Regions from separate parts of the Neisseria canis genome, predicted to be linked through region 3. Evidence: predicted binding sites of a transcription regulator. Region 3 holds the regulator's gene; each other region holds the start of a gene.
What was found. The regulator FNR, encoded in region 3, switches genes on or off when oxygen is low (the NO sensors DNR and NnrR bind a similar motif). The targets are predictions, from matches to a motif close to TTGATNNNNATCAA.
Positions count from the first base shown of each region.

Region 1: a site for FNR is predicted at 2,978-2,991, ahead of EL143_RS02575 (ATP synthase subunit I). Genes of this name have one in related genera too.
Region 2: a site for FNR is predicted at 5,548-5,561, ahead of ccoN (cytochrome-c oxidase, cbb3-type subunit I). Genes of this name have one in related genera too.

Region 1 is NZ_LR134313.1:525,260-535,882, forward strand. It holds gene atpA (F0F1 ATP synthase subunit alpha) at 1-241, opposite strand, end outside; gene EL143_RS02555 (F0F1 ATP synthase subunit delta) at 252-800, opposite strand; gene EL143_RS02560 (F0F1 ATP synthase subunit B) at 805-1,275, opposite strand; gene atpE (F0F1 ATP synthase subunit C) at 1,352-1,585, opposite strand; gene atpB (F0F1 ATP synthase subunit A) at 1,681-2,547, opposite strand; gene EL143_RS02575 (ATP synthase subunit I) at 2,537-2,890, opposite strand; gene EL143_RS02580 (ParB/RepB/Spo0J family partition protein) at 3,491-4,351, opposite strand; gene EL143_RS02585 (serine hydrolase domain-containing protein) at 4,397-5,392, opposite strand; gene aroG (3-deoxy-7-phosphoheptulonate synthase AroG) at 5,610-6,653, opposite strand; gene EL143_RS02595 (peroxiredoxin family protein) at 6,850-7,338, opposite strand; gene EL143_RS02600 (acyl-CoA thioesterase) at 7,335-7,724, opposite strand; gene EL143_RS02605 (VacJ) at 7,726-8,085, opposite strand; gene EL143_RS02610 (LysM peptidoglycan-binding domain-containing M23 family metallopeptidase) at 9,041-10,276, opposite strand.
Region 2 is NZ_LR134313.1:273,600-284,222, forward strand. It holds gene argG (argininosuccinate synthase) at 62-1,408, shown strand; gene ccoP (cytochrome-c oxidase, cbb3-type subunit III) at 1,569-3,002, opposite strand; gene EL143_RS01300 (cbb3-type cytochrome oxidase subunit 3) at 3,048-3,197, opposite strand; gene ccoO (cytochrome-c oxidase, cbb3-type subunit II) at 3,202-3,810, opposite strand; gene ccoN (cytochrome-c oxidase, cbb3-type subunit I) at 3,835-5,271, opposite strand; gene EL143_RS01315 (M61 family metallopeptidase) at 5,606-7,396, shown strand; gene EL143_RS01320 (TIGR01244 family sulfur transferase) at 7,415-7,852, shown strand; gene EL143_RS01325 (isocitrate lyase) at 8,195-9,793, opposite strand; gene EL143_RS01330 (lipid A biosynthesis lauroyl acyltransferase) at 10,270-10,623, opposite strand, start outside.
Region 3 is NZ_LR134313.1:1,381,256-1,391,878, forward strand. It holds gene EL143_RS06495 (16S rRNA pseudouridine(516) synthase) at 1-71, opposite strand, end outside; gene EL143_RS06500 (TM2 domain-containing protein) at 190-735, opposite strand; gene EL143_RS06505 (glutathione S-transferase family protein) at 935-1,549, shown strand; gene serB (phosphoserine phosphatase SerB) at 1,627-2,466, opposite strand; tRNA gene EL143_RS06515 (tRNA-Glu) at 2,609-2,683, opposite strand; tRNA gene EL143_RS06520 (tRNA-Arg) at 2,695-2,771, opposite strand; gene EL143_RS06525 (3'-5' exonuclease) at 2,887-4,278, shown strand; gene htpX (protease HtpX) at 4,347-5,189, opposite strand; gene fnr (fumarate/nitrate reduction transcriptional regulator Fnr) at 5,455-6,186, opposite strand; gene hemN (oxygen-independent coproporphyrinogen III oxidase) at 6,375-7,781, shown strand; gene EL143_RS06545 (glutamate-5-semialdehyde dehydrogenase) at 7,925-9,184, shown strand; gene EL143_RS06550 (CysB family HTH-type transcriptional regulator) at 9,266-10,216, opposite strand.

The sequences.
Region 1 (10,623 bases), 860 kb from region 3:
GCTCATATTCACCCAACACAACGGCACCAACGGAGTCACGCTCCAAGTTCATTGCCAAGCCATAAGTGTTACCGGGAAACTCAAGCATTTCACCTTGCATTACATCTGATAAGCCATGTACACGAACAATACCATCAGTTACAGAAATTACCGTACCTCGTGTGCGTACTTCCTGTTTGGTGTTCAGGTTCTCAATTTTGGCTTTCAGCAAATCGCTAATTTCAGCAGGATTAAGCTGCATGAAAACTCTCCTAATTTGTCATTGCCGCATACAGGTTTTTTAGCTTTGCCTGCACCGACAGATCCAGTACTTGATCACCCACTTCAATTTTGAGACCGCCAATTAAATTTGGATCAACCTCAAACTCCGCCTCCAAACGGGTATTGAAGTGCTGCTCAAGCTCTTTGACGATATTTGCTTTTTGACCTTCGCCAGCAAACTCATATGCACTATAAATAACCGCTTTCTGGGATTGGTTACGTGATAAAGTCAAATCTTGGTATTGGGTATAAATTTCAGGTAAAACCTGAAGACGCTTCTCTTCGGCTACAACATAAATAAAGTTGCGAAACTCATCACTTTTCATAGCTTCAGATTCACTCAATAAACGAGCTAGTTCATCGGCTTTTTGAGTGCTGCTAGCATCGGTTTCTTCAATCATAGCTGCAACCGAAGTCTGCTGCACAGACCATGCTAATTCTTTTAGTCCGCCCAACCAAGCTTCAATTTGATTTTTTTCAACTGCCAGCTCAAATAATGCTTTCGCATAAGGTCTGGCAATGGTTGCGAACTCGGCCATAGTATTACAGCTCCTGTTTCAGATTGCTCAACAACTGTGCGTGCTGTGCTTCATTTACTTCACGACGCAAAATTGATTCAGCACCTTTTACAGCCAAGAAAGCCACTTGCTCACGCAAAGCTTCGCGGGCGCGATTCGCTTCTTGTTCCACATCAGCTTTAGCTTGTTCTGCAATACGGGCAGCTTCTGCAGATGCTTGGCTTTTGGCCTCTTCTACAATTTGCGCTGCACGTTTTTCGGCATTGGCTACCATTTCGGTAACCTGGTTACGCCCTTCGGCCAAGAGTTCTGCAACTTTCTTTTCTGCCTGCTCAAAATCGCTTTTGCCACGTTCTGCTGCAGCCAGACCTTCTGCGATTTTGTCGGCGCGCTCATCTAATGCTTTAGCGATTGGAGGCCACACAAAACGCATGGTAAACCATACCAAACCGACAAATACAAGAATTTGCGCAAATAAGGTTGCATTAATATTCATTACTTAACCTTCGCATTTAGGGTTAATCAAACAAACGGACTTATACCATTTGTATCGAAACAGTTTTCTGTTTTGATTAGCCTGAGAACGGGTTAACGAAGGCAAACAACAGTGCGATGGCCACACCAATCAAGAAAGCCGCATCAATCAAACCTGCAATCAGGAACAATTTAGTTTGCAGCGGGCCAATCAGTTCTGGCTGACGTGCAGAAGATTCCAAATATTTAGAACCAACCATGGCAATACCGATAGAAGCGCCTAAAGCACCCAAAGCCACGATCAAACCACAAGCGATAGCAATCAAACCCATCTCAAAACTCCTTAAAATGAAAGAAAAACTAAAGGTTAAAACAACGTTAAAAAACTACTAAATTAAATAATCTCTATTAAATTGAAAGTTTTCACCTAGTGGGCATCATGTGCTTGTCCAATATAAACAAACGCCAATGCCATGAAAATAAAGGCTTGCAGCGTAATAACCAAAATATGGAAAATAGCCCAAATCAAGCCTGCGATAAGATGAAAAACAAACATAATCGGATCTAAAACGCCTACGCTTCCAGATGCAGCCCAAGCACCACCTAATAATGCGATTAGCAGGAATACCAATTCTCCTGCATACATGTTACCGAACAACCGCATACCGTGTGAAACTGTTTTAGACAAGAATTCAACAATATTTAAAATAAAGTTTGCCGGGCCGAGTTTCGGGCCAAATGGCGCACTAAACATTTCATGCAACCAGCCGCCAAACCCTTTGATTTTGATGTTATAGAAAATACAGATTATCAATACTCCGATAGCCAAAGCCAAAGTAGTATTTAAATCCGCAGTAGGTACGACACGCAATAATGCATGGTGCTCACTTGTAACAGTTTGCCAAGCAACCGGCAACAAATCAACCGGCAGCAAATCCATGGCATTCATCATAAAGATCCAAACAAACAAAGTCAGACCCAGCGGTGCAACAAACTTGCGCGATTTTTCGTTATGTACAATGCCTTTGCACATATCATCGACAAATTCAAACAGAATCTCTACTGCTGCCTGAAAACGCCCGGGAACCCCGGCGGTTGCTTTCCGTGCACCACGCCACAGTAAAAAACTACCGATCACACCTGTCAATACAGCAAAAAATATCGCATCGATATTAATAAATGAAAAATCAGCGATATTCTTCAGGCCTTGCCCTTGTGTTACATCCGACAAACTCGTCAAGCTTTGCAAATGGTGCTTGATATAGTCGGCAGCGGTTATTGATTCACTTGCCATAACGTTGAACTTTCCAAAATACTAAAAAAACCACATGACTGACCGCCAGCAATCCGAATAAAAACGGAATGAAAACCAGCACTTGATGCCATATTGCAAACACAACAAGCATCATAATCAAAGCCAGTACTATTCTTAAACCTTCTCCGAGAAGAAATCCATAACCCGCAAACTTGGGATAAGGCTTGAAAAGTTTTAAGACCAGTACCGTAACAGACGAAGGCAGCAAATAGCACAAACCGCCTGCCAAAGCCGATAACAAGCTATCAACACCGCCTACAACACCTGAAATTGCTGATACAACAAGCAAGACGCCCGCCTGCAATATTAAAATCTTACTCATAGCTTAGCTGCAATTTTTAGCGCATAACAGCCGCATATTTAACGGCGCTACTATAATAAAAGAGCTGTATCAGCGTCAAGGAATTTGTTAATTTTCGTCAATCTTTTTACCCTGGCTGTATCTGAACATAAGCACGAACGTTCAACGAAAAATTGATCAAACTCATCAGTTTTGACTCAAGGCGTATTTCATCTTAATTCCCTCAAAATTACAAGAGATTACACCAAAATCGCAATAAAATCTTACAGTATGTAAAAAAGAAGTCATTTGTTCACAAATCAAACTCTCAGCCACAAACCAAGAAAAATATTGAATTATGTTTCAATATGAAAATATTGAAACATATTATGTCTATATTTTATAATATACGAAATATAATTCTAATTATTTTTAGAATAGAAATAAGTTTTTCTTTTCATTCAATCGCAAATTCATGCTATGATTTTTTAAGAGGCAGCGCATATTAAAGTTCATTTTATTTTTAAATGAACCAATGCCTATCTGAACAAAAGGGTATTTTCAGACAGGCATTCGGTAAATCAGACTATTGTTAAATATCATCGAACTATGATTAATAACATCCAATTGTTGGTTAATGAATTAATCAAATTCGATACCCAGTTTTTTTAATAAAGCATCCAATGTTTCCGGAGTGTCGAAATGCAAAACGATTTTGCCTTTTTTATTGTTCGTGCTGCGTATCTCCGCATTAACCCCAAGGGTTTCAGTGAGTAAATCGTTAAGGCGTTGAATGTCCGGATGATTTTTTTTCACGGGTTCAGTTTTTTTGCCATGTTGCAAAAGTTGGCTTCGGCGTTCTACTTCCCGCACAGACCAACCATATTTCACTGCCTTTTGAGCCAACTCCAACTGCTCCACAACCGGTAGGGTCAATAATGCTCTGGCATGCCCCATTTCCAACCGGCGCTGGTAAAGCATATCTTGAACAGGCACCGGCAGACCGAGCAAGCGCATGCTGTTGGAAATGGCACTGCGGCTTTTTCCTACCGCCTTGGCAATGGTTTCGTGTGTCAGGCTGAATTCATCCGCAAGACGTTTCAATCCGCGTGCTTCTTCAATAGGATTAAGATTTTCCCGTTGCAGGTTTTCAATCAAGCCCATCGCCAAAGCAGTTTCATCGCTGATGCTTTTGATTACCACCGGAATTTCTGTTAATCCGGCCAATTGGCTGGCCCGCCATCTGCGCTCGCCTGCTATCAACTCATATTGCGACAGCCCATGCTCACGCACGATAACCGGTTGGATAACGCCTTGTGCTTTAATGGATTCGGCCAATTCCTGCAAAGCTTCATCATCCATTTGTACACGCGGCTGGTAGCGGCCGGGTTTGATATCGCCGATGGGAATTGTGGTTAACTTGTCGCCGCTATTGTCTTCTATATTTCCGGCCAATAGTGAATCCAAGCCCTTGCCTCCAAGGCCGCCTTTGGGTTTTGCCATAATTTATGTTTCCTGAAGTTATTGCGGCTATTTTAGGCATTGGTTTTATCGTGACACCCGATTTTTATCACACGCCGCGATTGATCGAAATATGGTTGCGTACGGTTTGTATTTGAGCTGGTTGACTGTGCCGGTAACAAACACTTCTTTCTGCGGGCAATAAAATGCAAAGCTACCGGTAACGCCGCTATGACCGCGAATCTCGCGAACGCCTCTGAAGAAATATGCTACCAACGGCGCTACTGTTAGCTGCATCATGCCGCTGCCGTACTTTAAGGGGAAGAATTGGATAGCCCGGAAAGTCGGGCTATCAATATGCGATGCGTTGAAAAGCTTACCACCAAAGAATGCCTGCGTAAAGCGCATCAGCTCTGCATTGGTTGCAACAATACCGCCCTGATAGACTTGGCTTGCAAGATATTGTCGGCAGGCTATAATGCGGGCGCCGTTATATATCGGTGCGATTTCTTCGCTGCCGTCCGCCCAATGTGTCTGCTTGAGATCAAGCGGTTGGCAAATAGAGTCAGTCAATAATTGTTTGGCAGATTTTCCGGTAATCACTTCAGCGATTTTACCCAACAGCATAGCATTGATATCGGCATAATATGCCTTTTGCCCGCCCGGCTTTGACTTTGGCGGCAGCCTTGACAAAATCTCCAGCGCTTCTTCCAATTCCATTCGCCGGTCATGCCGAAAAATCTCGTTTATCAGTACCGTACCACCCGGCTGGCAATCTTGTTCATAATTAGGAAATCCAGAGTTTTGGTCGATAAGATGGCGGATGCTTACTTGTCCAGCTCGAGGCAAATAACGGGTGATATTGTGCGGCAAAATATCAGTCAATTTTGTTCCGTAACTCAATCCGCTGCGGTCAATTAGCTGAAAAATCAGCGCATGCGTATACAATTTGGAAATGCTGGCGACGGCAAACGGGGAATCACTCGTCATGCTACCTTTAGACTCTTCAATGCATGTGATACCGCCACGACACACCAGCAGGCTTGCATCGTGAACAGCATGATTCTTCAGGAAATGCGCCATATTTCATTCTTCAGTTTCATAGTTAAACCGCTTACTTAATAACAGTATTCATGCTCGGCCTGATCCCAATCTCTCCGACATTAGTAAAGCTTAAGCTACTCTGGTCAAGCCCAAATATGATAATTCTGCTATTTTTAAGCTGGTTTCTCTCTATTAAAGAAAACATGCCTGTCTGAATGTGTTTTCAGACAGGCATCGCTCTTCTGCTATCTATATCTTACACGCGGCTGCGGTTTGCTTCGGCCAGCAACTCAAGCAATGCTTCCGTTTCGTTCCAACCGATGCAGGCATCCGTAATACTTTGGCCATAAGTTTCGGGTTTGTCTTGGCGGCCTTCTACCAAATGACTTTCCACCATCACACCCATAATATTGGTTTCTCCGTTATGGAGCTGTTGGGCAACATCTTGCGCCACTTCCATTTGGCGTTTGTAGTCTTTCCGGCTGTTGGCATGGCTGAAATCAACCATCAATTTCGGCGTTGCACCTGCTTTAATCAGCTCCTCTGCCGCGGCTTTCACATGTTTGCTGTCGTAATTCGGCTCTTTGCCGCCGCGCAAGATAACGTGGCAATCTTTATTACCGGCAGTATGTACGATGGCGCTGTGGCCGGTTTTGGTAACCGAAAGGAAATGGTGCGGATGGGAAGCTGCGCCGATTGCGTCGATGGCAATCTTCAAATTGCCGTCCGTACCATTTTTAAATCCGACAGGGCAAGACAAGCCGGAGGCAAGTTCACGGTGAACTTGGCTTTCGGTTGTCCGCGCACCGATGGCGCCCCACGAAATGAGGTCGGCATAATATTGCGGCGTGATCATATCCAAAAATTCTGTGGATGCCGGCATGCCCAAGGTATTTAAATCCAATAATAATTTACGCGCTTGGCGCAGGCCGAAATTGATGTCGAATGTGCCGTCGAGATGCGGATCGTTAATCAAACCTTTCCAGCCTACGGTGGTGCGCGGCTTTTCAAAATAAACCCGCATCACAATCAGCAATTCTTTTTCATATTTTTTGCGCAATGGCAGCAAACGTTGGGCATATTCGATTGCCGCTTGCGGGTCATGGATAGAGCACGGGCCGATAATAACCAGCAAACGGTTGTCTCTGCCATGCACCAAATCAGCGATTTCCTGACGGGTTTTTACCACCAAATCAACCACTTCATCGGTAATCGGTAATTCATATAAATGGGCAATCGGGGGCAATAACTCATCAATGGCATTAATGCGTACATCATCTGTTTTTTGTAAGCGGTTCATATTATTCTCAATTTATACTGGGTAAATCATGCTGCGTAGGGTAGCGTTTTTAACGCGTTTTGACAAGCTGTTTCACTACCAAATTGTTATTTAATTGCGTAAATTTCTCACATATATCTTATTGTAAAATTTAATTATCAAAATAAACCAATAAAAGATACAAAATGCCTGTCTGAATTTCAGACAGGCATACCGGCTATTTATTCAGTTCAGCATCAATCTGCTGATACAAAGCCGCAAAATCAGGCTCGCCCACAAAAGTTTTCAATATCTCGCCGTTTTTATTGATGAGTATCGAAGTCGGGTAAACCACGGTATTAAACGCTTTCCCCACTTTACCGTCGGCATCATACACCACCGGGAAAGGCAACGAACGGCTTTTCGCATAGTTTTCGACGCTTTCGAGCGGATCGATCGGTTGTGCAATGCCGAGCACCTGAAAGTTTTTCCCCCGGTAATCTTGCGCCATTTTAATAACCTTCGGCATCTCGCTCACGCAGCCGGGGCAAGTGGGAAACCAAAAATTAATAAAAGTAACGTTACCTTTCAGACTGGCATTACCGTACATTTTGCCATCCAAACCTTTTAGTGAAAAATCGGGCGCTGGGTTTGCTTTCGGCACCAGCACATAAGCAATTAAACCGCCAACCAACGCCAACACGACCAATAACAAAATTTTCTTCATCTATCCCTCTCAAACAAAAGATTCAGCGCTTCCCGTAAGGGCGCCGACAAGCTCACGGCTTTCCCGTTTTGCGTACTCATTAATGTAACTTCCGCTTCGACTGCCGTTTTCCCACCCTGCACAAAGAAGATTGCCTGTCTGAATTTTACCTGCCGCGGCAAAATCTCCAGCAAACGGGTCTCCATTTCCAAAATATCACCCTCGGTAGCGCTGCGCCGATAGCGGATATCAATGCGAGACACCACCATCTGTATGCCCTGCAACAAATCAGACAAACCATGCCGCTCAAAAAAAGCCCAGCGCGCTTCTTCGAGAAACTCAAGATAGCGCGCATTGTTTACATGACCGTAGCCATCAAGATGGTAGCTGCGTACAGTAATAGCCATATCAACTTAATTTAATCGGCTCAAACGATTCCCGTGCCAACGGTTCGGCAGACAAATCGGTAACAATAGTCGAGAGCTGGATATCAAACCATTCCTGAAAAATATCAGGATGCAAATCAGGCCATAAGTCCTCGTCTTCACACCAATCGGCCAATTCGGCGGCAAAAATTTCTTCAAAACGCGATTCGATTTCGTCCCACACTTGTTCAACGTCATCACAAGGGCTGACCAAGTAAGAATTTGCATCTGCCTGCAAATCTTCCAAAGTAAAATCTTCCGCATCCACACCGATTTCCTGCAACCAGTTCCAGAAAGGCTCCAGCGGAATCAGCAAAAATACGCTTCGGTTTACTTCATACATAGTCTTTTCCTTTAAATCACCGGCTTGGTTGATTAATGATAATGCGAAAAGGCCATTGCGTCATTACTTGCGGCCAAATTAAATAAACCTTTCGCCATTTTTGTAAACGAAAAGCAAAAAAAAGCTTCTTTAATATGACTATTAAAGAAGCGTAAAGTTAGAAATACAGCTTAAATTATCAAAGCAAACACCCCCTGTCTGCCTGATAATAGGTTGCGGGCACAAATCCATGCAACATTTCTGCCCGCCAGCCGGATGCAGGTTTTCCCCCTATATATACTGCTGCCGACTGAATCTTTACTGCGGGTCTGAAAACCAACGGATGATGATTTTTCACAATCCGTGCGCCCGCTTAATCATGAGTAACTGCTTTAATGTGTTTGGCCTGTGTTCTTTTTGCGCTTTTTTTACTGCTAACGCTGTCCCCGTAATGTATTTGGCCTATTGTTTCCCTTTAAGTTTTTTTGAGTAATTAAGACGTTTCCCTGTAGTGTATTTGCTCAATGCTTCCCCTTTCCTGTTTCCTGCTTGATGCCGTGATGTGTTTGGGTGTTTTCTTTTCTAGTTTTTCGTTTGAGACGCTGACCGTAATGTGTTTGGCTTTATATAAATTAATTTCCCTTAATTGTGTCTGCGTTGCTTTGCAGACATAAAATATCTAGCATTTATCATGCCAATTTATAAATTAAATTAAAAATATATTCTATCTACTTGTTTTTTTTATTATTTAAAATAAACAAAAACCTTCTTTCCTGAAAACAGCAAAATTTGCCCCTATCGTGATGCGTATATTGTTTGCCATTTTTTGTCATAACAAACATTTTCCGCCAATTTGCCGATGACATTTTTTGTCATATTTCTGTCACATGAAGGTAAAAGCCAATCTTCAATAAAAAATAGAAAATGCCTGTCTGAAATTTTTTCAGACAGGCATTTTTAAACAAACTGCTTAAAACTAATCTACTTGAGCCACCGTTACCGGAAGATTGCGGATAGCGGAGAGCATTGTATCGGATTTCTCACGCTGCTGGTTAAATCGCGCCATATTAACCTGCTCCATTTTCGGAGTCGGCAAAGCAACGGTGGTAGGGTTAACATGTTGGCCGTTAATACGCGCTTCATAGTGCAGGTGCGGACCGGTAGAGCGGCCTGTGCTGCCCACATAACCGATGAGGTCGCCTGCTTTTACCGCAGTACCTATCGGTGCGTAAGCGCTCATATGACCATACAGCGTTTCCACACCATTCGAATGCATCAGCATAACCGTATGACCATAACCGCCTTTCCAGCCTTTCCAAGTTACCGCACCATCGGCAGGTGCATAAATCGGTGTGCCTTCAGGCGCCGCATAGTCGATACCGGTGTGCATTTTTACCGTATGCAATACAGGGTGCATACGCACGCCGTAAGGAGAGGAAATGCGGGTGTACTCAACCGGCTTCACATTAAACGCGCTGGCATGTTTCAATGATTTGCCGCGCTCGTCATAATAACTGCCGCCTTCATCGCCTTTATCATAATAATAGGCTTTGTAAGTTTTACCGCCCTTGATGATTTCCGCCGCCAAAATGTCTCCCGCTGCCATTTCCTGACCACGGAAGTACATGCTGTTATACAGCAGGCGGATTTGGTCGCCGGGTCGCAGCTCATCCACATTCATTTTATCGCTGAAAATATCGCGCAAAGATTCACGCAATTCAATGCCCACGCCTGCCTGCGCCAAAGCGCCTTGTGCAGATGTGCGCACGATAATGGAGCGTAACGAAGGCATGGTCTTCATGGTGATTTCGGAAGTAGAAGCCTGCCATTGGCCGTTTACTTTCTGAATGGCTACCAAATTGCTTTCGCCGTTGTCGTCATTGGCGAAAAACTGGATATCGGTAGCATCGCCGGTCGAATCCAAGCGGATGCTCACGGTTTGGCCGGGATTGAGTTTTTTCAGATTGTTATCGATTTTGCTTTGCAGCAAAGCTTTTTTGATGCTGCCTTCCGAAATACCTGCACGCGCCAGCACATCGCTCAGGCTGTCGCCCACTTCAACGGTTTCGGCAGTCCAGTAGCTGCTCTGCACTTCATTGCTTTTTACAAATACGGCCGGCAGCTCTTGCGAAATGCGCTCGGCTTTATAAAGCCCTTTAGGTAAGGGTTCGGTCACAGCGTAAGTGGTCATCACGGCGGATACCGGCAGCATAATGCCCAATAAAGTCCAGCGGATCGGTTTTTTAGCTGTGTTTGCTGATGGTTTCTTTTCTGTTGTCACGGTTCTGTCCTGAATGTTTCGTGGTGCGGATTACACACCGTTTACGCCTTCAAGATGACGCTTCATAATTAGAATCAATGATTAGGATAAATAAATTTTCGGCTGTATTATCAGGGCTGTCCGTTAAATTGACAGCATGGTTTTCTCTTTTTTACCCAATTTATCCCAATTGATATTCTACCATAAAACAGCCCGAAACCACTCACACAAAACCGCTAACCGCGCCAAGCATTTCAAAAATAACGTAGAATGCGGCTTTCGCACTTGAGCCAACCCAC
Region 2 (10,623 bases), 1.1 Mb from region 3:
GATTCGTACAATAATAAGCCATTTTACATCTGCGAAAAATCAACACAGGAACAATCCGATAATGAGCAATAATCATACCATCTTGCAAAACCTGCCTGTCGGCCAAAAAGTCGGCATCGCATTCTCAGGCGGCTTAGATACCTCGGCCGCATTATTGTGGATGAAACTCAAAGGTGCCAAACCTTATGCCTACACCGCCAATCTCGGGCAGCCGGATGAAGACGATTATAACGCTATTCCCAAAAAAGCTTTGGAATACGGTGCAGAACAAGCCCGCTTGATTGATTGCCGCAGCCAGTTGGCACACGAAGGCATCGCCGCCATACAGTGCGGCGCTTTCCACGTCAGCACCGGCGGCATCGCCTATTTCAACACCACACCCCTCGGCCGTGCAGTAACCGGCACCATGCTGGTTTCCGCCATGAAGGAAGACGACGTTAACATCTGGGGAGACGGCTCCACCTACAAAGGCAACGATATAGAACGTTTCTACCGTTACGGACTGCTAACCAATCCGAATTTGCGCATTTACAAACCCTGGCTGGATCAAACATTTATCGACGAGCTGGGCGGCCGTCAAGAAATGAGCGAATTTCTGATTGCGAATGGCTTTGACTACAAAATGTCTGCCGAAAAAGCCTATTCCACCGATTCAAATATGCTCGGAGCCACGCACGAAGCCAAAGACCTTGAGTTCTTAAATACCGGCATTAAAATCGTAAAACCGATTATGGGCGTTGCATTTTGGGATGAAGGCGTAGCAATCAAACCCGAAGAAGTGACCGTACGCTTTGAAGAAGGCGTGCCTGTTACTTTGAACGGCAAAACCTTTGCCGATCCCGTTGAATTGTTCCTCGAAGCCAACCGTATCGGCGGCAGGCACGGCTTGGGCATGAGCGATCAAATAGAAAACCGAATTATCGAGGCCAAATCGCGCGGTATTTACGAAGCCCCCGGCATGGCTTTGCTGCATATTGCTTACGAGCGCTTGGTAACCGGCATTCACAACGAAGACACGATCGAACAATACCGCATCAACGGCTTGCGCTTAGGCCGCTTACTTTATCAAGGCCGCTGGTTCGACCCGCAAGCATTGATGCTGCGCGAAACAGCCCAACGCTGGGTTGCAAAAGCCATTACCGGCGAGGTTACGCTCGAATTACGCCGCGGTAACGATTATCTGATTTTAAATACGGAATCACCGAATCTGACTTACCAACCCGAACGCCTATCTATGGAAAAAGTGGAAAATGCCGCCTTTACTCCTGCCGACCGTATCGGCCAATTGACCATGCGTAATTTAGACATTACCGATACTCGCGGGAAACTCGGCGTGTACTCGCAAAGCGGTTTGTTGTCTTTGGGAGAAGGTTCCGTGTTACCACAATTAGGACACGATAAAAAATAAATGCCTGTCTGAAAAGCTGTAACGTAGCTTTATAGCGAAATATCCAAATCTGACACAATAAATGCCTGTCTGAAACCGCTTTTTCAGACAGGCATTTATTTATAGCAAATAAAAAGACCGACTAAGCTAGCCGGTCTTTAAATTATTGTAGGTGATGTTGTTAACCTTCAATTCTTACTTCGACTCTACGGCCTTCAACATCATTTCCTTGAGCACCTGTTGTATTCTCAGGCTTGCGTAACTCAATATTCTTCGCATCCACACCTTGAGCTTCCAAGAATGCTTTTACTGCTTGGGCACGTTTTTTAGAAAGCTCCTGATTAGCCTTAACATTGCCTGTGCTGTCGGTAAAGCCACTAATTACCAGTTTCTTACCGTCTTTACCCGCTTTGATTAAGTCTTGTACGATCAGGTTGGCATTATCTGCAATATCACTTTTACCGGTAGCGAAATAGAAAACGGCCAAACCGCTACCTGCCTGTGTATCAAAAGTTACCTCGGCTTTATCACTAGCTAGAGCAGCCGGCTTAGAAGCTGAAGCAGCAGATGCAGGTGCCGCTACTGGAGCAGGAGCCGAAGAAGCTTGAGGCTCGCTGGTTTTGGTTGCTCCGGCGGTTTTAGCGGCTTTATCACCCAAGGCATTCTGAGTATCGGTAGGCAGAACTTTTCCATCCTTGTGTGACAATCCCCATACATAGGCTGTCATGATGTGCATCTTATCATCATCCAGGAAATTGCCCCATGCCGGCATTTGGTTATGGCGGCCATTGGTAATGGTTTCCATAATGGCTTTTTGAGTACCGCCCCACAACCAAGTATCATCCGTTAAATTCGGACCAGTACCTTGAATACCCTGGCCTTTATCACCGTGACAGGTATAACAATTTGCAGGCGGGCCGTGGAAAATGGCATCTCCGCGGGCGGCACGCTCAGAATCGTAGCTGCCTTCGTCTTTAGAGAGGGACATCACATAGTTCGCAACGTCTTTTACCCGCTCCTCGCCCAAAACAGGACCCCATGCAGCCATAATACCGATACGGCCGTTTTTAATGGTTTCATGAATCTTCTCAGGAGTACCGCCCCATAACCAATCATTATCTGTCAAGTTGGGGAAACCGCGGGAACCTTTGGCATCCGAGCCGTGGCATTGAATACAATAGGTATCGAACAGATTTTTACCGATGCGTTGAGCCTGCGGATCTTTTGCTACTTCAGCGATGGGCATTTTGGCAAATTTGGCATAAATTTTGCCATACTCGGCATTTGCTTTTTTTACTTCTTCTTCGTATTGGCCTTTACTGCTCCAGCCTAAAAGACCTTTAAAGTCTCCCAAACCAGGATAAGCCAACAGATAGCCTACGCCAAAACATACTGTCAGAATATATAAGACAAACCACCAGCGCGGCAAAGGATTGTTATATTCTTCAATACCGTCCCATGAATGGCCCATGGTTTTAACATCTTCACCTTTTGGCGGTGCTTTTACTTTGTTCTGAGAAAATAAAAGCCATAACAGCCCAATTATACTCAGTACCACAATAGCAATGATGTAATAACTCCAAAAACTGCTGGTAAATTGTGAATTTGTGTTCATTTATTTAGCTCCGTTATCACGGGATTATGTATTGGGCAGGAATGATCAGTGAGGTGAATCATCATCTTGAATAATACTGTTACCTGCATCTTCATGTTTTTTTTTATTCCGCTTACTGAATACAACATACAGAACCAAAATAAAACTGATGAAAATCCAAACTGTAAACAAGCTCCGCGCCCAATTCACATCCATGACATTACCTTTTCTTCAGCGCCAAGCCCAAACCTTGCAGATAAGCAATTACTGCTTCCATTTCCGATTTGTCTTTCAACAATTCAGGTGCTTTGGCTATTTCTTCATCACTGTACGGAGTACCCACAGCCCGCAAAGCTTTCATTCGAGTAACTACAGATTCCGGATCTACTTTATTGCGTGCCAACCATGGGAAAGCAGGCATATTAGACTCAGGAACAACACTGCGCGGATCCAACAAATGCAAGCGGTGCCATTCGTCAGAGTAACGGCCGCCAACCCTTGCCAAATCAGGCCCTGTGCGTTTTGAACCCCATTGGAAAGGACGGTCATAAACAGACTCTCCTCCAACAGAGTAATGGCCATAGCGCTCGGTTTCAGCACGGAAAGGACGAATCATCTGGGAATGACAGTTATAACAGCCTTCTCGAACATAAACATCACGTCCTGCCACTTGAAGGGCATTATAAGGTTTCACCCCTTTAGTTGGTTCGGTAACGGCCTTCGTGAAAAACAAAGGTACAACTTCAACCAGCAGACCTACACTAATCACCAAAAAAGTGAACACAATCAAAAATCCAACTTTTTCTTCAACAAGTTGTTGTAATTTCATTTTGGTAGCCTATTCTCTTATTCTTTAGTGATGCTGTGATTGGGTTAGTGCAGGAATTTCAGCATCAACCGCTTTACCAACCGAAACAGTACGGAATACGTTATAAGCCATAATCAACATACCGCTCAAATACAACATGCCGCCAGCAAAACGTACCATATAGAAAGGCTTGCTGTCTTTAACAGATTCTACAAATGAATAAGTCAGTGTACCGTCGGCATTTAAAGCACCCCACATCAAGCCTTGCATCACACCCGAAATCCACATAGATGCGATATAAAGCACGACACCAACCGTAGCAATCCAGAAATGCAGCTCAATCAATTTAACACTGTGCATTTCTTTTCGGCCAAACAGACGGGGAACCAAATAGTAAATAGAACCAATGGTAATAAAGCCTACCCAGCCTAACGCTCCTGCGTGAACGTGACCTACCGTCCAGTCAGTATAATGGCTCAATGCATTAACTGTTTTGATAGACATCATCGGGCCTTCGAAAGTAGACATACCATAGAAAGAGAGGGATACCACCAAGAATTTCAGAATCGGGTCTGTGCGCAATTTATCCCACGCACCAGAAAGGGTCATGATACCGTTGATCATACCACCCCAAGAAGGCGCAAACAGAATTAAAGACAACACCATGCCCAATGATTGCGTCCAGTCGGGAAGAGCCGTGTAATGCAAGTGATGTGAGCCTGCCCACATATAGGTAAAAATCAAGGCCCAAAAGTGCACCACAGACAAGCGGTACGAATACACAGGACGACCCGCTTGTTTAGGCACAAAGTAATACATCATGCCCAAAAAGCCGGCTGTAAGGAAAAAACCTACCGCGTTATGGCCATACCACCATTGAACCATGGCATCAATTGCACCTGCGTACACAGGATATGATTTCATCATACCGGCAGGAATACTGATGTTATTTACAATATGCAATAAGGCTACTGCCAAAATGAATGCACCGTAAAACCAGTTTGCCACATAGATGTGTTTGATTTTACGTTTTGCCAATGTTCCAAAGAAAACAACCGCATAAGCCACCCACACTACTGCAATCAGGATATCAATCGGCCACTCTAATTCGGCATATTCTTTACTTTGGGTGTAACCCAACGGCAAGGTAATTGCAGCCAATACAATTACAAGCTGCCAGCCCCAGAATGTGAAGGCCGGCAAGAAGTTGCCGCCGAACAAGCGCGTGTTACAAGTGCGCTGAACAACGTAATAAGACGTGGCAAACAAACCGCACCCGCCGAAAGCAAAAATAACCGCATTGGTATGCAGCGGACGGATACGGCCGAAGTGAAACCACGGGCCGACATCAGAGAGGTTGAGCATGGGTGCAAATAATTGGGCGGCAGCAATCACACCGACCAACATACCCACAACACCCCAAACTACAGTCATGATGGCGAATTGACGCACCACCTTGTAGTTATAAGTTTGCGTTTCCATGAGGATCTCCATTAAACATGGCAATTTAAACATCTGGCAGGTTTGTAAACAAAAGCCGCCTGAAACAGCTTTAAATATAAACCACCTTATTTAACTTATCTTAATTTAACACCTTATCCCCAAACAAGCTTAAAAGGATATGGAAGTTTAACTTCCGTATTTTAAATCAAAATACCGCTTGAACCAAGTCATATCATCATAAAGCCTGCCGAGTCATGCAAATGAGTTGCCAAATATCGGATTTTGTAAGAGTATAAGCTTTATCACAAGCCTTATTTGACCGATATCAAACAGGTTGAAATCCGCAAACAAATCTTAACAAAAAATTTTATTTATGTTGTACTATTCCCTAAGCCCTACTCCAAAAAGCCACTTATGGCAAATTACATTGCGCTACACGCACAAAGCCCATACTTCTTTTGTGCTCCGTTTGCCCAATTGGGTTCCCGGCAGCTATATGATCAGGGATTTTTCACGGCATATTATTTCCATTGAGGCTGACTGTAACGGCCAACCCGCCCTGCTGACCCAAACCGCCAAAAACCTTTGGCAAACGGAAGCCAAAGCAGGAGATTGGCAGATTCATTATACGGTTTATGCCTTTGATCTTTCCGTGCGCGGCTCTTATTTGACTACCGAGCGCGGTTTTTTCGACGGCGCCTGCATGTTTCTCAGTATCGAAGGTCAGGAGCAGCAGCCGTGCTCCCTAACAATCGATCATTTGCCTCAAAATTGGCATACCGCATCTACCCTGCCATGCCTGTCTGAAAACCATTATCAGGCTGCAAACTATGCCGAGCTGATTGATCATCCGTTTGAATTCGGCACCATAGAAACCATCTGTTTCCAAGCTTGCGGCATTCCCCACAGAATCGCCCTCAGCGGCGATTATGCCGATTTCGACCGTGAACGGCTGAGCAGGGACATCCAGAAAATTTGCGAAGCCCAGTTGCAAATGTTTCCTCATCCTGCACCTTTTAAAGAATATTTGTTTATGCTGTATGTCGGCGACAATATCTACGGCGGTTTGGAACACATCAGCAGCACGGCCTTGCAAACCGATAGAAAGTGCCTGCCCCGCAAACACATGAAAGAAGCAGACGAAGACTACACTTTGCTGCTCGGGCTTTTTTCACACGAATACTTCCATGCCTGGAATGTAAAATCCATTAAGCCCGCTGCTTTTCTGCCCTATCGACTCGACAGTGAAAGCTACACAGAGCAGCTGTGGGCATTTGAAGGCATTACTTCCTATTATGATGATTTGTTCCTCGTGCGAAGCGGCGTTATCAGCCCCGAGGCCTATCTGAAACTGCAAGCAAAAAATCTGACCCGGGTGCAGCAAAGCAAAGGCCGCACCAAGCAAACCCTGGCACAATCGAGCTTTACCGCTTGGAATAAGTATTACAAACAAGATGAAAACAGCCCCAACGCAATTGTCAGCTACTATCAAAAAGGAGCGCTGGCTGCGATGTGTTTGGATCTCCTCATCCGTCAACGGAGCAACGGCCAAAAAAGCTTGGACAACATCATGTGCGCGCTATACCAAGCATGGCTCGACACCGGCAAAGGCCTGTCTGAAAACGAATGGCAGCAACAAGCCGAAGCAATCGTAGGATTGGATTTGCAGGATTTCTTTCAAACCGCCCTGTTCAGCACAAACGACCTGCCGCTGGAGGCCTGCCTGAAAAGCGCCGGCATAGCGTTAAAATGGCAAAGCGCCGAGCGCAGCCACGGCGGCGCCTTAGTTGAAAGCTTTGACGAATGCCGAACCGACACACCTGATTTCGGTGCCCGCTTCAAGCAAAACGCAGAAAGCATCACCCTAACCCATATTTTCAACAACGGCAGCGCCGAACATGCCGCATTGTGCGCACAAGACAAAGTCATCGCACTCAACGGTTTTTGCTGTTCGGATTTTGCCCGGCAATGGTCCCAACTTTCCGTGGGAGAAACCGCTACCTTGCACTACTTCCGCCAAGGCGTACTGAAAGAAACCGAAATCACAGTAAAAGCGGCCGAAGCAGATACCGCATTCTTGAAAATCGAAAACCGGCAGCTACTTGAAAAATGGTTGGGCTGTACCGAGCCGCAACCCGACCCAAATGCCTGTCTGAAACCCTAATACAAGAAAGGAAACACCATGAGCTTTTTCCGCCTTACCGATAAACTGTATATCTCTCCCCAACCCAACCGGAATGACGCGGCCGAAGCAGCCAAATTGGGCATCACCGGCGTAATCTGCAACCGCCCCGATCAAGAAGAACCCGATCAGCCGACCTTCACCGAAGTGTCCTCATGGTTTGCCGAATCAGGCATCCGCAACCTCACACACCAACCGGTAGTCGGCCCGCAAATTACCGAATCAGATGCTGAAGCATTTGCCCAAACCCTGGCCTCACACGACGGCCCCGTGCTGGCCTACTGTCGAACCGGCACACGCTGCTCATTATTATGGGCAATGCATCAAGCCGCCCAAGGGAAAGATGCGGCGGCACTGATTGCCGAAGTCAAAGAAAAAACCGGCTTGGATCTGGGCAACTTTGAAGCCAAACTGCAAGCGGCCAAAAACGCAGGCTGATCAATATTGCAAAAGCCGCACGGATACGTTGGCAGCATTTCCAAACGGTAACAACTTCGTCATGCTCAGGTTAAACCTGAGCATGACGATGCACTAAGTTCAAGTTTATTTACGATGCAACAATGCCTGTCTGAAACCTTTTTCAGACAGGCATTCCCATTTCAACAAGCAATAAAAAAGGGGGCAACTGAACAGTTACCCCGAATACCTCAAATCAGAGATTTACGCTTCACAAACATACAGGCTTTCGCCTGTACCTTTATCAGGCAGCTCAACTCTGCCCGATAAAGCCGGTCGTTTTCAGACAGGCATGCAATGCCTGTCTGAAAACATCATTCCCAATTAAGAGAATTGATTCATTGTGTTGTCTTTACCGCCTGCTTTCAACGCAGCTTCACCGGCAAAGTATTCTTTATGGTTGTCACCGATGTCTGAACCGGCCATATTTTGGTGTTTCACACAAGCCAAACCTTGGCGGATTTCCTCACGTTGAACATTCTTCACATAAGCCAGCATACCTTCATCTGCGAAGTAGCCTTTAGCCAAGTTGTCGGTAGACAATGCGGCAGTATGGTAAGTCGGTAGAGTGATGAGGTGATGGAAGATACCTGCTTCGCGGGACGCATCTCTTTGGAAAGTGCGGATTTTCTCGTCTGCTTCTTTAGCCAATTCTGTATCGTCATAATCAACGCTCATCAATTTAGCACGGTCGTATGCAGATACGTCTTTACCGGCTTCTTTCCAAGCATCGAATACTTGCTGGCGGAAGTTCAGCGTCCAGTTGAACGACGGGCTGTTGTTGTATACCAGCTTAGCGTTCGGGATAACGGCGCGGATTTTGTCCATCATCTCTTTGATTTGGCCGACGTGCGGTTTTTCGGTTTCGATCCACAGCAGATCGGCACCGTTTTGCAGAGAAGTAATACAATCCAACACTACGCGGTCGATACCGGTACCTTTGCGGAATTGGAACAGGTTGCTGGCCAAACGGGTCGGCTTGATGGTTTTGCCGTTGGTGTTCACAATTACGTCGCCGGGTTTAACTTGGCTCAGGTCGGTGATTTCTTCGCCGTCCAAGAAGCTGTTGTATTGGTCTGCCAAGTCGCCTTTCTCGGCAGAGAACGCGATTTGTTTGGTCAGGCCGGCACCCAAAGAGTCGGTACGGGCAACGATTACACCGTCATCAACGCCCAGCTCCAAGAATGCGTAGCGTACGGCATTGATTTTCGCCAAGAAATCAGAATGCGGCACGGTTACTTTACCGTCTTGGTGGCCGCATTGTTTCTCGTCTGATACTTGGTTTTCGATTTGGATACAGCAAGCGCCGGCTTCAATCAGTTTTTTCGCCAACAGGTAAGTGGCTTCGGCATTACCGAAACCGGCATCAATGTCGGCAATAATCGGCACAACGTGGGTTTGGAAATTGTCGATTTGTGATTGGATTTCTTGCTCTTTGGCTTTATCGCCTTCAGCGCGGGCGTTGTCCAAAGCAGTAAACAACAAATCCAACTCGCGGGCATCGGCTTGACGCAGGAAAGTGTAGATTTCTTCAATCAGTTCAGGCACGGAAGTTTTTTCGTGCATAGATTGGTCGGGCAGCGGACCGAATTTAGAACGCAAACCGGCAACCATCCAACCTGAAAGATACAAATAGCGTTTATCAGTGGTTTTTTGATGTTTTTTGATAGAAATCAGCTTTTGTTGCGCCACGAAACCATGCCAGCAGCCGAGAGATTGAGTGTATTTGGCATGGTCGGCATCGTAGTCGGCCATATCTTTACGCATGATAGCAGCAGTATATTTTGCAATGTCCAAACCGGTTTTGAAACGGTTTTGCAAACGCATACGGGCAACATATTCGGGGGTTACGTCATGCCAGCCCGCACCCATTTTTTGTTTCAAATCACCTGCTTGTTTGATTTCTTCCTGATAATTCGCCATGAAAATCTCCTTTGTTCTAGCTTGATTTTTGGATAAATATACTCACTACATTCAGCAACCACATATTTTCTTGTAGTTCCATGTAGTACCGATGGGCGAAATGTACGCTTATTTTTCCTGCTTGCCAAGCCCCCTTATGATAATTGTCAAACCGAGCCTTACTTTTCCTATTGTTTACAAATATCTATATTTCTGCATCTTTCAGCTTTAAATAGGTATTTTTCGATTGCTTTTTGCTTATTTTAGCAATCCGATTAGCATTTATTATTATATTTAAAATATCCAAATTGCCTTAAGGAAAAATATAATAAATATTAATTTATTGAATTTAATATATTTATTTTTTTGTTTGTTTAGGCATAGTTTTTAAAGTGGCTTTTTTCGTTATGTTGTAAATGTAACCTAATGTAGCAATGCCTGTCTGAAACTTTCAGACAGGCATTGCCAATATTCATCAACCTAACATTGTTCAAGATTTACGCAGAGCGGTAAAAATCCGCCTCGCCCTCCGGTCTGGTTTTAAAACGCTTATGCAGCCAATAATATTGCGACGGATGTTCGCGGATGCGGGCTTCTATAAAGTCGTTCATGCGTTGCGCATCCGCCTCGGGGCTGCCTTCGGGAAAGTTTTCCCAAGCGGGATAAAAACGCAGCACCACCGTACCGTCTTCCTGCCGGATGGGAATGGCAGGCACCACTTTTGCGCCCGTCATCGCAGCAATCCTGCCCAAACCGGCAATAGTGGCTGTTTTAATGCCGAAAAAATCAACAAAAACAGAATCTTTCCTGCCGAAATCCTGATCAGGCAAATAAAGAAACGGCGCATCGCT
Region 3 (10,623 bases):
TTTTCAATCAGCCATTGGCAGGTTTTCCGGCTGCCGAGGCCTTGGGCTTGGATGTATTTTAAAAGCTGCATAGTTAGGTGTAGGTGATGTTTGAAACAGTGTTTATTGTAAAAATGCCTGTCTGAAAAGGAAAGTGTGAATTTCAGACAGGCATTGTGATAAACGCTCTTCAGTGATGTTGATGCCGGATTATAGATTGATCATGCCGTTTTCATCAGGCACTTGGGCTGATGCTTGGTAGATGTCGATGAGCGATTTGAAAAACATTACCGGCAGGCCGATAAGGGTTAGGGAAAGGATCAGATGCACGGTTGCGGAGGCGCGGTCGCCTACCAATAAATGGTGTAAACCGAATATGCCGCCGAAAAAGCCGCTGATGATGTAGGTAGATTTATGGACGGTGCGCATCCGTTTGCGTTGTTTCTCTGAAGGTGAGAGCGGATGCTCGTCAACAAAGATTAAGTAGTCGTTATGGTTATCGTTGGAAACGGTTTCTTCTTCAGCAGGCTCGGTGTCAACGGGAGGGTGCGCCAATGTTTCTCTAAGATCGGGATGAGTTTGGAATAGCTTTACGTCATACTCGGCTTTCGCAATCGGGGTGGATAATGTATCCCGGATTTCGCGCAATTGCTGCAACGATAACAGCTCTTGCTCTGCTGCGCGTAAAACGGCTTTGCTGACTTGTTGTGAGTCGGCGCCGGCGGGAAGGTTGAGTAAGCTGTAAAGATTTTTCATGAGTGATACATTTCTGAATATTGAATATTTATTTTTTATGTATAACTTAGGTTATTTTAATTTAAGTAAAAAATCAAATAGAAAATTATTTATAAAAGTTATAAATATGGGATAAGCGGGTGTTGGTGCTTTATTTTTATGCGGATGGTGTAAAATATCGGGCTATTTTGTTGTATTGTTAGCACAAGGAATAAGGAATATGTTGACCCTATATTATTTGCCCGGAGCATGTTCGTTGGTGCCTCAGGTTGCTTTGGAATGGGCCGGTGCCGATTATCAGGCGGTAGAAGTGCCGCGCGATAAAATCAAATCACCGGAATTTTTGGCTTTGAATCCGATGGGAAGTGTGCCTGTTTTGCAAGAAGGTGACCGGGCCTTGTCGCAAAATATTGCGATTTTGGAATATGTCCACGAACTTTACCCGAAAGCTTTGATATTGGGCGGTGGTGATGCGAAGCATAGGGCTGAAGCGCGGAAGTGGCTGGCATTTGCGAATGCCGACCTGCATCCGGCATTTTCGCTTTTGTTTGCGCCACAGCGTTTTGTGGATGGGGAGGAAGAGCAGGCGAAGTTGCGTGCGGTGGCGGCGGGTCGGGTGACTATGCTGTATAACTATCCGCACGAGGTGCTGAGTAAGCAGCCTTATTTGGCCGGGGAGAAAACCATTGCGGATGTGTATCTTTATGTAACCTTGCGCTGGGCTAAGGGGCTTGGCTTGGATTTGAGCATTTATCCTGCGTTTACGGATTTTTATCTGCGCATGGAGTCTGACGAAGGGGTGCAGCAGGCTTTAAGCAAGCAAGGGTTGCTGTAGTTTTAAAAGGTTTGATATGTAACAATGCCTGTCTGAAAACTGTTTTTCAGACAGGCATTGTTACGTGTTGATTCAAACTAGGCAAACCAGCCGCGTATAGCTTCCAAACCATGGTGGTTGATGCAGGCGTCTGCATGGGCTTGGGCTTTGGGTTTTGCGCGATAGGCTATGCCGATGCCCGCTGCTTCAAGCATGGGGATATCGTTGGCGCCGTCACCTACGGCCACTACCTGCCAAGCTTCCAATCCTAATGCATTGCGGTGCTCGGTAAGTAAATCTGCTTTGGCTTTGGCATCGATGATTCGTCCGTTGAGTTGGCCGTTTAAGATGCTGTTTTCGCTGCTGAGTTGATTGGCATAAGCATAGTCCAAACCAAGCCGTTTTTTGAGGCGGTCGGTAAAAAAGGTAAAGCCGCCGGAGACGAGCATAAACTTTACATCGTGTTTTTTGCATTCGGCCAGTAGGTATTCGGCTCCGGGAGAGAGCTGTAACACTTGGTCGTAAACTTCTTGCAAGACATGTTCTTGCAAGCCTTTGAGTAAGCCTACACGCTCGCGCAGGGATTGTTCGAAATCCAGCTCGCCGCGCATGGAGCGCTCCGTGATGGCGGCAACTTGGTTTTTCAAACCCACGCCCGCCGCTATTTCGTCGATGCACTCAATCGTAATCAGCGTAGAGTCCATATCGCTCACAATCAGCCCGAGTTCTTCGAATTTCATATCGGGCAATACGGCATAATCGATTTTTTGCTCATTTAAATGCTGTGCAATGTCATCGGGCAAGGAAAAGCCGGCGGTAACGGGGATACGTATGCTGGTTGGGAGATGTGCCGTCGGTATGGAAATGTGGCGTGCAAGCCGGCTTAAATCGCAGGATGCGATAGTGGGATGTTGAAGAACGAGAACGTGGGGCTTCATAATCAATGAGTTCGGAAAAATAAGGCCGATTATAGCCTAATGCCTGTCTGAAAAGTATGAGGAAACAAACGTTGGCGGGACGGACATTGATTTTTCTAGGTAAAACAAAATCCCTGAACATTTGTTCAGGGATTTCAATATTTGGCACGCCCACGGGGAATCGAACCCCGGTTACCGCCGTGAAAGGGCGATGTCCTAACCGCTAGACGATGGGCGCGGATAGATTTTTGGCGCACCCGGAGCGATTCGAACGCCCGACCCTCTGGTTCGTAGCCAGATACTCTATCCAACTGAGCTACGGGTGCGAGAAAGATTGCTATTTTATGGATTGGGGGAAATCTTGTCAACTATTTTATCGCGGAAAGTGTGCAGAAAAGGTAGAATATAAAATTATTGTTTGAATTTCATGGAAATTTAGTTATGTCGGATGTGAAGTGCAGATGGCCTTTGCTGGCTGCTGCATTTGCCCGTTTGGGGCGGCCGGTGGTGATTGTGGATTTGGAAACCACCGGCGGTAATATGTTGGCAGACCGCATCACGGAAGTGGCTATGCTTCGTTTTGAGCAGGGCAGGGTGATGCAGCGTGAATGGCTCGTCAATCCGCAAATGCCGATTCCGCCGTTTATTACCGGTTTAACGGGTATTGACGACGGGATGGTAAAAAATGCGCCTGTTTTTGCTGAATTGGCAAAAGAACTGTTGCCGTTTTTGCAGGGCGCCGTGGTGGTGGCGCACAACAGCAGGTTCGACTATACGTTTCTGCGGCATGAGTTTCAGCGTGCCGGTATGGATTTTGCGGCTCCGGCTTTGTGTACGGTGCAGCTTTCACGCAAACTTTATCCGCAGTTCCACAAACATAATTTAGACAGCATCATCGAGCGCTGCGGTATCGAAATGCAGCAGCGCCACCGTGCGATGGCTGATGTGCTGGCCTTAGCCGAATTTTTGGAGAAAGCCCTGTCTGAACGTGGGGTGCAAGAGTTTGAAGCGCGCAGCAGGGCATTGATGAATCCGAAAATGTTGCCTGCTTGGCTGTCTCCTGATTTGACCGACCAGCTCTACGCACTGCCGGATCGGCACGGTGTGTTGGTTTGGTTGGATAAGGGCGGGCAGGCGCTGCATATGGGTGAGCATGAACACGTTTTCTCTGCGGTGGCATCTCATTTGCATGTAAAGAGGCCGGATTATGCGGAGCGGGCTGCAAGAGTGCGTTTTATTCCCGCAGTAGGCGGTTTGCATGCGCTTTGGCTGAAAGCGCAATTGGCCAATGAATACGGTTTGAAGCACGAACAGGGGATGAAAACTTATTTGACGGTGCGTTTCCGCCCGGATGAAGCCGGCGCGTTGCAGGCAAAAATCGAGCCTTTGTATTTCGGCAAACATCATCAGAAGCCTTTTGGTTTGTTTTTGCATAAAAAGTCTGCCAAAAGAGCGTTAACGGTGTGGGCGGCGGAAATGGGTTTGTGCCCTTCCGCTTTGGATATTTTGCCGCAAACTTATATATGCGGCGTGCCGTGTCCGATGGAAGTTGCGGGAAAATGCAGGGGTGGTTGCGCTTCGGAGGGCGGCAACCCGCTGCATAACGAACGGGTGTTGGCAAGCGCCGGATTGCTGCCCGTGGCGGACTGGGGGAAGATGCATGAGGTTGAAATCACGGAAACGGACGGCTTAAGCGGGCAGTGCTTTACATTTCATTGCGCAGGCGGTGCATTGTCGCTGCCGGACGGCAGTTGGTATTTTGACGAAAGCTTGCCGGCCGTGTTGAAAACGAAGTTTAAGATGGGCAGCCGTGTCGTGAAGATGTTGGGTTAATGCCGGTTTGCGATATTGAAAATGCCTGTCTGAAAATGTTCAGACAGGCATTGGTGATTTAGAGCGGTTTACATATTTTGCAATCGTGCGATGCGGTTATCCAAGCTCGGGTGGGTGCTCAAGAGCGAATCTTTGGCTTCGCTGGCAATGCCCATAGCCGTCATGTCCTGCGGCAAGTCGCTCGGGTTGCCTTTAAGGCGCTGCAATGCGGCAATCATTTTGGGCGTGCCGACCAGTTTGGCTGCGCCGGCATCCGCGCGGTATTCGCGCTGGCGGCTGAACCACATGACGATGATGCTGGCCAAAAAGCCGAATAAAACCTGCAAAATCATGCTGACGACAAAGTAAATGCCACCATTGGTTTCACCGCGGTCATTGGTGGCGACCATATTGGAAATGATGCGTGAAAGGAAAATCACAAAAGTATTCACCACGCCTTGAATCAGGGTAAGCGTAACCATATCGCCGTTGCCGACGTGTGCCATTTCGTGTGCCAAAACCGCTTCAACCTCATCGCGGGTCATGTTGTTCAGCAAGCCGGTGCTTACAGCAACCAGAGAATTGTTTTTGCTCGGGCCTGTGGCAAAAGCATTGGGTTCGGGGGAATCGTAAATGGCAACTTCGGGTGTTTGCAGGTTCCATTGGCGCGCTTGGGCTTCTACGGTATTCAGCAACCATGCTTCCAATTCGTTTTGCGGTTGGGTAATCACCTCGGCACCTACGGCGCGTTTCGCTGCCATTTTGGAAGTAAGCAGCGAAATAATCGAGCCGGTAAAACCGATGACGGCGGAAAAGCCAAGTAAGCCGGCCATGTTGTTGGGATCGCCGTTTAACCCTAATATGCTTAAAATGATGCTGATAACCACCAAAACGGCGATATTGGTCAGCAGAAATAAGAAAATGCGTTTCACAAGTTTCCCTTCTTGAATGTATGTGTGTTGCTTTATCTCAAAACAGTGGGGGTATTTTCGCAAAAACAGTGGATAAGAAACAGCACGCTTTGGGAAAAGGTATGCAAATTTGCACGGGTTTTGTTGTTTGTTGTGTATAACTTTGAAACGGAATCTTTATCTGAGCAGATAAAATTTATTTGTGCCGCGTTTATAGAATCAATGCCTGTCTGAACAGTTTCAGACAGGCATTGTTGACGGCTTTAATCATATTGCGGGCGGATGTTCATTCCACCGCATGCGAGCAACCGGAAACCATCTGCTTTAATGCTTCGGGATTCAGCAGCTTGATATGTTTGTGCTCAACTTGCACCAGGCCTTCCTGATGGAATTTGGATAATGTCCGGCTTACCGTTTCCAGTTTTAAGCCGAGATAGCTGCCTATTTCTTCGCGCGACATGCGCAGGATAAAATCATTGGCTGCAAAACCGCGTATTTGCAGGCGCTGGGAAAGGTTCAATAAAAATGCCGCAATCCGTTCTTCCGCGCGCATATTGCCTAAAAGCAGCATAACGCCTTGGTCTTTCACGATTTCCCGGCTCATCAGGCGGAGGAAATGGGTTTGGAGGGTAGGAATTTTTTTGCCCAATTCCTCCATGTGTGAAAAAGGCAGCTCGCACACTTCGCTGTCTTCCAATGCGACCGCATCGCAACTGTGCACATGCGAGCAAATACCGTCCATTCCGATTAATTCGCCCGACATGGAAAAACCGGTTACTTGGTCGCGCCCGTCTTGGCTGGCCACCATTGTTTTGAAAAAGCCTGTGCGGATGGCATAAAGCGAAGTGAAGGCCTCGCCGGTACGAAACAGATATTCGCCTTTTTTCAAGCGGCGGCTTTGTTTGATGACTGAGTCCAGCTGCTCGAATTCGGAAGGAACCAAACCTATCGGCATGCACAGTTCGCGCAGCGAGCAAGAAGAACATAACGTCTTAATTGCAGGAGTGTGTGTAGTCATAAATGCATATCCGGTTTACGGTTTAAATCATCCTTATTTCTTATTGTTTTGTTTATGCGTTTTTGACGCATATCAAGGCTTTTTGTTCATAATGTACGCATTCTATCAAACGGGTTTCCGTTTGACTATGGAAAACGCCCGTCAACCGTCAAAAACATTCAAAGCCTATAAAATTAAAGCAGTTTCTTATGAAAACCATCGCAATACACAATCAAGCCCTGCCTGAATTCGACCGCCGTTTGATAGCCAGCCTTCCGGCCAGCGGCCCGCGCTATACGTCTTATCCCACTGCAGACCGTTTTGATTCCAGCTGCGGCGAAGCAGAATATCTCTCGGCGCTGGCCGGAAGGCAGAATAAGGCTGCCGACCCAGCCTTATCGCTTTATATCCACATTCCTTTCTGTAATACCATTTGTTATTACTGCGGCTGCAATAAAATCATCACTAAAGACACAAGCAGAGCCGATGCTTATATAGGCTATCTGGAGCGTGAAATGGCGCTTTTGTCGCCGCATTTGAAAGGCAGCCGCAAGCTCGCCCAACTCCACTTTGGCGGCGGCACGCCCACTTTTCTGAGCGACGGCCAAATTGAGCGCGTATTTTCTATGATACGTAAATATTTTACCCTGATGCCTGCCGGCGAGTATTCAATCGAAATCGATCCGAGAAAGGTCAGCCGGGATACGGTGCGCCACTTAGGCAGGCTCGGTTTTAACCGCATGAGTGTGGGCATTCAGGATTTCGACCCTAAAGTGCAGCAAGCGGTTAACCGCGTTCAAACGGAAGCAGAAACCCGGGAGGTTATTGAGGCTGCGCGTGAAGCCGGGTTTAAATCCGTGAGCGTTGATTTGATTTACGGTCTTCCCTATCAGTCGCCCGACAGCATAAAGTCTACTTTGGAAACCGTGTTGTCGCTTGATCCCGACCGCTTGGCGCTGTATCACTATGCCCATCTGCCGCATATTTTCAAGCCCCAGCGCCGCATCGATACCGCCAGTGTGCCGAGCAGCGAAGAGAAGCTCGATATTCTCCAATACGCCGTGCAAACCCTCACTTCGCGCGGCTACGAGTTTATTGGCATGGATCACTTTGCCAAGCCCTCCGACGAATTGACCATTGCCTTGCACGAAGGCCGCCTGCAACGCAATTTCCAAGGCTATTCAACCCATGCCGATTGTGATCTGGTTGCCATCGGTGTGTCCAGTATCGGCAAAATCGGCAATATGTATGCGCAAAACGAAAAAGACATCGAAGCTTATTATGCCGCTCTTGATGCAGGCCGCCTGCCTGTTATGCGCGGCTACCGGCTCAATCAGGACGATATATTGCGACGCCGGATTATCCAAGATTTAATGTGCCGCTTTTCACTTGAGTTTTCCGATTATGAAGGCCAGTTTGGTATCCGTTTTGGCGAGTATTTCCAACAAGAGCTTCAGGATTTAGAGCAAATGGCGCAACTGGGGCTGCTTGATTTTGATGCACACAGCCTTACCGTCAGCCCCAAAGGCCGCTTCCTTATCCGCAATATCGCCATGATATTCGATTACCATTTGCGGCATAGGGAAACCAAAGTGAAATACTCGCAAACCGTATAAACCGCCTTAAAACGAAAATGCCTGTCTGAAAACTTTTTCAGACAGGCATTGTTTGCCAGCATACATTCCCGGCTTGCAAATCAGACAGATTTCTATAATATTGATGCAAAACCAATCACAGAAAACAGAAAATAGAGGCATCCATGCAAAATATACAAGAATATGTCCGCGCCAAAGCACAGGCTGCCAAAGAAGCTTATTACCGGCTTGCCGCAGCGACTACCGCGCAAAAAAATGCAGCGTTGCTACATATGGCGGAGCTGATTAAACAACACGAAGCCGAAATCATTGCCGCCAATGCGGAAGACTTGAAAGCCGCCGAAGCAAAAGGGTTGGATGCCGCATTGCTCGATCGGCTGAAGCTCACAGGCAGCACCATCGACAGTATGTGTGAAGGCTTGCGCCAGATTGCCGCGCTGCCCGACCCCGTTGGCGAGATGGACGAATTCCGCACCCGTCCCAACGGGTTGCAAATCGGCAAAATGCGCGTTCCGCTCGGTGTGATCGGCATTATTTACGAATCACGCCCGAATGTTACTGTTGATGCGGCTGCTTTGTGTTTGAAGTCAGGCAACGCCTGTATCTTGCGCGGCGGCAGCGAAGCGTTTCACAGCAACTCGGCCATCGCCAAGTTCATTACCCAAGCATTGAAAGCCAACAGTCTGCCGCCGGATGCGGTGGGATTTATTGAGCATACCGACAGGGCTGGCGTGGGCGCCATGCTGCAAAGCCCCGATTTAATAGATGTCATCATCCCGCGCGGCGGTAAAAATCTGGTTGCCCGCATATCTGCGGAAGCGCGCGTACCTGTGATTAAGCATCTTGACGGCATATGCCACGTTTATATCGATAAAGCCGCGGATCAAGCTAAAGCGGTTGACATCGCATTTAACGCGAAAACTTCCCGCTACGGCACATGCAACACTATGGAAACCCTGTTGGTTCATCAGGAGCGAGCGGAAGAAATATTGCCTGTTTTGGCAGAAAAGTATGCAGAAAAAAACGTGGAGCTGCGGGGGTGTACGCGCACATTGTCGATATTGAAAAATATCAAAGCGGCAACCGCCGAAGATTGGGATACCGAATATCTCGCCCCGGTATTGGCAGTTAAAATCGTGAGCGATATGGCTGAAGCCATTTCCCATATCAACAGACACGGCAGCCATCATACTGACAGCATCGTTACCGAGTCTTATACCGATGCCCAAACATTTCTGCGTCTGGTGGACAGCGCCAGCGTAATGATTAATGCTTCCACCCGTTTTGCAGACGGTTTTGAGTACGGTTTGGGCGCGGAAATCGGCATTTCCACCGATAAAATCCACGTTCGCGGCCCTGTGGGTCTGCAAGGTTTAACCAGCCAAAAGTGGGTTGTGTTAGGTAACGGACAGATTCGCCGGTAGCAATTGTTTTCCAAGCTGACAATGCCTGTCTGAAAAGGTTTTCAGACAGGCATTTGTGTGTGGCAGATAACGAACGTTGGGTTAGATAGAAAAATCTTCTTCAATCGGTTCATAAAGCAATTTATCAATTTTTTCTCTGGTCAGCCCGGGAGAGAACATATTGATAAATTCGTATGTATAACCGCGCAGATAAGAATCAGGCCGAAGCGTAACAGCCGTGTAGGAAGGTTCGAAAAGATGGGAAGCATCTATCAGCTGCAAGCCGTGATCCGTATCCGGCTCAAAAGCCATCTGGGCCATGATGCCTATGCCCAAGCCGAGTTTGACGTAAGTTTTGAGTACGTCGGTATCCGATGCAGCCAAAACAACATTGGGATGCTCAATCTTTGCTTTTCTGAAGGCGTGTGAAATGCTTGAGTTGCTGTTGAATGCAAATTCATAAGTAATCAGCGGATACGCCGCCACATCTTGAAGCAGCATCGTTTCAACTGCACTAAGCAGCGGATGCCCGTCGGGAACCACAATGCCGTGAGACCATTTAGAGCAAGCTATGCTGCGTAATTCTTCAAAATTATCAATGGGTTCTGTAGTGATTGCAAAATCAGCTTCACCGGATAAAACCATTTGAGCCAGTGCCGCGGGGCTGCCTTGTTTGATTGAAATCTGCACTTTGGGATACTTTTCCACAAATTCGGCAATCACGGAAGGCAGCACATAGCGGGCTTGCGTATGCGTGGTGGCAATCGTCAATACGCCGCTGTTATGGTCGGTAAATTCCTTACCGATATTTTTAATGTTGTGTACATCATGCAAAACACGCTCCGCCATTGCCAATACTGCTTTGCCGGGAGGGGAAACGGACATAATGCGTTTACCGTTGCGGATAAAAATTTGAACGCCGAGTTCTTCCTCCAATAACCGTATCTGTTTGGAAACGCCCGGCTGTGAAGTAAAAAGCGCATCGGCAGCAGCAGAAACATTTAAATTATGGCGGTAAACTTCCAGCACATAACGCAATTGTTGTAATTTCATGACTTTGAGGGTCTAAGCTTTATTAAGTAAAGAGGGAAAGGAATGTATCACAGTTGCCGTAAGATTGCTGGGCATGCTCAAAGACAGGCTGATAAAGAGTTTGTTTTTACTCAAATTATCGAATCATCTAAAACACAATAGAAAGAAAAAACAGCGATACCGATGTTGCTTTTGTACAACTGCAATAAAGAATGTAGGTTGTTTTGCTTCCAAATAAATGACACGAAGTTGATTTTTCGGCATAGTTCATAACTAGGAAGCGGGCTTTTAGGCAGCCGTATAAAACATTTCGCTATTGACAGTTTGTGCTCGGCTTCTTTATAGTGCAAACTTGAAATATCCGAATTGCTGCGGCTGAGTGCTGTAGCCTGTATATTGTGATGTATAGCAGAAGCCGATTAGGGGTT